One region of the Rahnella inusitata genome, then DNA from elsewhere that is predicted to be linked to it. Evidence: predicted binding sites of a transcription regulator. Region 1 holds the regulator's gene; the other holds the start of a gene.

Region 1 (3,153 bases):
CGGTACCGCCGGACCGGGATTTCCGCTGGAGGATCAGGTGCGTGAACCGCTGTTCACCGCCCCGTTCGGAATTATCGCCAGACGCGGGCATCCGCTGGCCAACGCCACACGGCTCGAAGAATTACAGGATGCGCGCTGGGTGTTGCCGGAAACGGATATGGGGTACTACCAGCAGCTACAACTGGCGGACGGGTTTTATCAGGCGGGAAGTGAAACACCGGTGCGCACCGACTCGGTGGTGTGCGGGCTGAATATGGTGTTGCAGTCGGACTATCTGACCATCGTGGCGCGGGCGATGCGTGCGCCGTTCGGTTTGCAGGAGCAACTGTGTCTGCTCAATATCGACACCCTGCCACAGGCAGAATATTGCGTGCTCTATTCGCAAAAATCGCCGCTGACGTTTGCCGCGCGGCGATTTTTGGATTTACTGCGCAATCAGTGCCAGTCATATGACTGGACATGACTTATTCCGCTTCGATCACTTCAAAACTATGGGTAATCGTGGCCGCTTTGCCGAGCATCAGAGAAACAGAACAATATTTCTCGGCGGAGAGGCTGACGGCGCGCTCTACAATCTTATCGGTCAACGCTTTGCCGGTGACGATAAAATGCAGATTGATGTGCGTGAACAGACGCGGCGCTTCTTCGCGACGTTCTGACGTCAGTTTTACTTCACAATCGCGAACATCGTTACGGCCTTTTTGCAAAATCGACACCACGTCGATCGCGCTGCAGCCACCCGCTGACATCAGCAGCATTTCCATCGGGCTCGGGGCTTTATCGCCTGCATTGCCGTCCATCAAAACCTGATGCCCTGACGCTGATTCACCTAAAAACGTCAGACCTTCCACCCATTTTACGCGTGCGTGCATTTGCTTATCTCCCGGCGCTCTTAAGAATCAAATTTTCACCCCAGACTACCCTTTCACCTAAAAACTGGCAACGTAACCCGATCGCCATCATGCTGAAGCGAGACAACACAAGACAGCATTGCAAACCTGTGTTACAAACAAAGCCGAAACATACTTTCCAGCAAATTGCGGTGACGGTTTTCGCGGTTTAAGAACAGAACCCAAGGTGATAACGGCAATATACAGCCGGTTTCACTCCGACATCCGCTTGCAGCATTTCTGGAGAGCTATATGCTGAAAGGGCGCATTAATATTCAGACGCCGTACAGGGAACTCTGAGCCCTGTAATTTGGGCAGCGATAATAACAGAGGATAATAGCAAATGGTTCTCGGCAAGCCACAAACAGACCCGACTCTTGAATGGTTCCTGTCTCACTGTCATATACATAAGTATCCTTCTAAAAGTACGCTGATTCACCAAGGTGAAAAAGCCGAAACGCTTTACTACATCGTGAAAGGGTCGGTTGCCGTCCTGATTAAAGATGAAGAAGGCAAAGAGATGATACTTTCCTACCTTAACCAAGGTGACTTCATCGGCGAGCTGGGACTCTTCGAAGAAGGTCAGGAACGCAGTGCCTGGGTACGTGCTAAAACTGCCTGTGAAGTGGCTGAAATTTCTTATAAAAAATTCCGCCAGCTGATTCAGGTTAACCCGGACATTCTGATGCGCCTCTCCGCGCAGATGGCAAACCGTCTGCAAATGACGTCTGAGAAAGTCGGTAACCTTGCTTTCCTCGACGTAACGGGCCGTATCGCTCAAACCTTGCTGAATCTGGCCAAACAGCCAGATGCAATGACCCACCCGGACGGGATGCAGATTAAAATCACCCGCCAGGAAATCGGTCAGATCGTCGGTTGCTCTCGTGAAACCGTCGGCCGCATTCTTAAAATGCTGGAAGATCAGAGCCTGATCTCCGCACACGGTAAAACGATTGTCGTCTACGGCACACGTTAATCCCTCAAAAATTGGCGCGGCAGCTTACTGTCGCGCCTTTTTTATGGGCTAAGCTTCCGCTATGACGCTGTGGAGAAGGCTGTTTTATCACCCCGAAGTGAATTACGCACTGCGCCAGACGCTGGTGTTATGTTTGCCGGTCGGCCTGTGCTGGCTGTTCGGGAATCTGCAAATGGGCTTGCTGTTCTCCCTCTGCCCTGCCTGCTGTAACGTCGCCGGTCTTGATACGCCGCACAAACGCTTCTTCAAACGTCTCTTCATTGGTGGTTCGCTGTTTGCGATCAGCAGTATCTTGCTGCAACTGATGATGGAAAACTGGCACATCCCGCTGCCGCTCATCATGCTCTCGCTGGCTTTGCTGCTCGGCGTCACCGGTGAAATCAGCCCGCTGCATGCGCGACTGTTGCCCGGCGCACTGGTGGCGACCATCTTTACCCTGAGCATGGTCGGCGTCAGGCCGATGTGGCAGGCTCCCGCGCTGTTCGCTGCAGGCACTGCCTGGTATGGCCTGTTCAACTGGGCGTGGTTTCGCATCTCCAAAGAGCAGCCGATGCGCGAAACTCTCAGCCAGCTCTATCTGCAACTGGCTGATTATTTCGAAGCCAAATACAGCCTGCTGACGCAGCATATCGATCCGGAAACCGCCTTACCGCCGCTGCTTAAGCGTCAGCAGCAGGTCATCGATCTTATTGCCCTGCTCTATCAGCAGTTGCACATGCTGCCGCAGCACGGCCATCATCATCACCACAAGCGACTGTTCCAGCGTTTTCAGGTGGCGCTGGATTTGCAGGAGCACATCACGGTCAGTCTGCATCAGCCGGAAGAAGTACAAAAACTGGTGGAAGAAAGCCATGCCGAAGCGGTGATCCGCCGCAATGCGCAGGTGATTTCCGCCCGGCTGCGCGTCATTGCCGACGACATTCTTTATCACCGGCTGTCCGCGCGTTTCACGATGGCCAACGAATTGGCGGCGCTGGAAAAAATCGCCGCACGCAATCCGGAAAATCCGGTCGGCCAGTTCTGCTATTACCATTTCAGCCGCATTGCACGCCTGCTGCGCACCCAGCGCCCGCTGTACCGCCGTGATCTGATGAACTCTCAGCCGCGTCTGCCTTTCTGGCTGGCGCTGAAAAGTTATCTGTCTTTCAAATCTATCGCCCTGCGCAACGCAGCGCGGCTTGGCATTATTCTGGCGATCGGCAGCAGTCTTGGTTTGTTCTTCAATCTGCCGAAACCCTACTGGATTTTGCTTACCATCATGCTGGTAAGCCAGAACGGCTACAACGC
Region 2 (3,153 bases), 1.0 Mb from region 1:
GTCGGTGAGCAGCGCGGTGGTTTTGCAGCCTGCGCCATTTGCCACATCGGCAATTGACTGGGCCAGATCTTCGGACAGCTGGTAGGTCGGCATAAATGCACCGGAACCGACTTTGACGTCCATGACCAGCGCATCCAGACCTTCAGCCAGTTTCTTCGCGAGGATCGACGCCGTGATAAGCGGAATGGAATCCACGGTCGCGGTAATGTCGCGGGTCGCGTAGAACCGTTTGTCCGCCGGTGCCAGCGAGCTGGTCTGGCCGATAATCGCCACGCCGACGTCCTGAATAATGCTGCGAAAACGGCTGTCATCCGGGAAGATATCAAAGCCAGGAATAGCTTCGAGTTTATCCAACGTACCGCCGGTATGGCCCAGGCCACGGCCTGAGATCATCGGTACGTAACCGCCACAGGCGGCAACCATCGGGCCTAACATCAGAGACGTCACGTCACCCACGCCGCCGGTGGAATGTTTATCCACAATCGGGCCGTTCAGGTTCAGGCTTTTCCAGTTCAAAACGGTACCGGAATCGCGCATGGCCATGGTCAGCGAAACGCGCTCATTCATGGTCATGTCGTTGAAATAGATAGTCATCGCCAGTGCGGCAATCTGACCTTCTGAAACCTGACTGTCGCGAATACCGTTCACAAAGAAACGAATCTCTTCGTCACTTAAAGGATGGCCATCACGTTTTTTACGAATAATTTCTTGTGCGAGAAACAAGGTATCCCCCTGCCTGAGCTGAACGCCAAAATCTGGACGCTGAATGTGTGGGCGCCGCATGGCAGCGCCCCGAAAGATGCGCACCGCAGACGCGGTGCCGTGGTGATCAATAGCTGCTGGTGGCTTTCTGGCCAGCGTGACCCAGAGTGGTCAGCAGGCTTGCCAGCAGGCTGGATGCACCGAAACGGAAGTGACGTGCGTCAGCCCATTCGCGGCCCAGCAGACGGTCAGCCAGCGCCAGATATTGCGCAGCATCTTCAGCGGTTTTCACGCCACCGGCAGGTTTGAAACCTACGTCTTTGCCCACGCCCATTTCAGCGATCACGCTCATCATCAGCTCAGCACTGTGCAATGTAGCGTTTTCCGGCACTTTACCGGTGGAGGTTTTGATGAAGTCAGCGCCTGCTTTGATAGCGATTTCAGAGGCTTTGCGGATCAGCGCGTCTTGCTTGAGTTCACCGGTTTCGATGATCACTTTCAGCAATACGTTGGCAGCAGCACAGGCTTCTTTGCACTGTTTGACCATCTCAAAACCGACCTGCTCGTTACCGGCCATCAGTGCGCGGTAAGGGAAAACCACGTCCACTTCGTCAGCGCCGTAGGCGATGGCGGCGCGAGTTTCGGCCAGTGCTATCTCGAGATCGTCATTACCGTGCGGGAAGTTGGTCACGGTGGCAATGCGGATGTCCGGCGTGCCTTGCTCGCGCAGGGTTTTACGGGCAATCGGAATAAAACGAGGATAAATACAAACAGCAGCAGTGTTACCTGCCGGGCTTTTCGCCTGGTGACAAAGCGCGATCACTTTTGCATCGGTGTCGTCTTCGTTCAGGGTGGTTAAATCCATCAGGTTCAGCGCACGTTGTGCTGCGGCGGTTAAATCGGTCATATAACTCTCCAACAATTTTCAATTCCAGCGACCAGCCAGAACTGAGCATACAGTCATGAATTCCTTTCGGCGGTTAACGTCGGAGAAGAATTCTGCACGGTTGGCGAGCGGACTTGGTTCCTTGAAGATAGCGTGCGTAAGCGCTTTAGCGGCTTATGCGGCAACTGAGATCCTTCTCACCGCGCTTGGATTGGCTAACGCCAATTCGTTGTGACTATTTGAACACGTCACATCAGGTTCCTGTGTGCAGTATTTCACACAAAATGAAAACCGTTTGCAACGTTGCTTGATAAAATGAGAACTAAATCACACTTACCCGGCGTTATGCTCAGTATTCGGCCTATATAAGAGTGTATACCCGATTCGTGACAAACGGAGTTCGGGCGGACACACGGGGATCACCGACCGGTAATCTTGCCCTCAATGTTATAATAATAACATTTCAAAGAGAACATAATTCTTGTCACGCGGTAAACCCACTTTATAAAGGTGTTACGAGCACGAATAAATGTTATTTAAATCACAAAATGAATGAAAGGCTTACAGCGAGGAAGGAAGATTGAACACCCGACGGGTATTGGCGAGCAGCGCATCGGCAATCTCTTGCGGCGCTTCACTGCGTAACTGGCACAACACCTCAAACACCGTGGAGGCGCGTTCCGGGCGATTGGGTTGCCCCTGAAAACCCTGCAACGGCATATCCGGTGCATCTGTTTCCAACAGCAAAGAAGAGAGCGGCAACTGCGCCATCACCTGACGGGTTTTCTGCGCGCGTTCGTAGCTGATGGTACCGCCGACGCCAATCGCAAATCCCAGTTTGATAAACGCCTGCGCCTGCGAAAGGCTGCCCGCAAACCCGTGCACCACCCCGGTAGCAGGAAGTTTCGCCTGTCGCAGCATAGCTGCCAGCTGATCGTGGCTGCGGCGCGAATGCAGGATCACCGGCAGCGCCTCACGTGTTGCCAGCGCGAACTGCGCTTTCAGCAGCCGCTGTTGTTGCTCAAACATCGGCGTTTCCATAAACAGATCCAGCCCGATTTCACCGACCGCCACCACACGCGGACAACGCTGGCTGAGCAGTGCATCCAGCTGCTGCAGATCGTTATCATTATGCTGCGCGATATATAACGGATGCAGACCCAGCGCGGCGTACAGCGGCGGGAATTTTTTTGCCAGCGCGAGAATGCCGTCAAAACGATCGGCGGTCACCGCGGGAACGATGATTTCCCGCACTCCAGCCTGTCCGGCCAGACGCAGGCTTTCGGCTTCCGCGCCGGTAAACGGCGGGAAATCGAAATGGCAGTGCGTATCCACAAAGTGAAAACTCACAGCTTATCGCCTTCTCTGGCAGAGTAGTGCTCCACAGGAGTCATGTCAGCAGAAAGGTTTTGCGTACGATGCTCTCCCCTGGTGTTGTCCTGAAACGCGGCCGGACGAACCACGCCGCCGTCGGCCACCATATCGGTGAGCACGGCAGGGTCGAGGACAATCTGTTCTACAGTGCTGACCGCGGCGGCCAGCGGTGTTTCGTGTTCCGGTTCGTT

Evidence for each region. The regulator CRP, encoded in region 1, controls carbon source genes, mostly activating them, when cyclic AMP is high. The targets are predictions, from matches to a motif close to ATGTGANNNNNNTCACAT.
Region 2: the regulator CRP is predicted to act here: its motif matches at 1,852-1,869, upstream of deoC (deoxyribose-phosphate aldolase).

Annotation. Positions count from the first base shown of each region.
Region 1 is NZ_CP065024.1:730,989-734,141, reverse strand. It holds gene I2123_RS03305 (LysR substrate-binding domain-containing protein) at 1-463, shown strand, start outside; gene I2123_RS03300 (OsmC family protein) at 465-872, opposite strand; gene crp (cAMP-activated global transcriptional regulator CRP) at 1,234-1,866, shown strand; gene I2123_RS03290 (YccS/YhfK family putative transporter) at 1,934-3,153, shown strand, end outside.
Region 2 is NZ_CP065024.1:4,431,903-4,435,055, forward strand. It holds gene deoA (thymidine phosphorylase) at 1-783, opposite strand, end outside; gene deoC (deoxyribose-phosphate aldolase) at 830-1,609, opposite strand; gene I2123_RS20685 (TatD family hydrolase) at 2,150-2,938, opposite strand; gene I2123_RS20690 (patatin-like phospholipase family protein) at 2,935-3,153, opposite strand, start outside.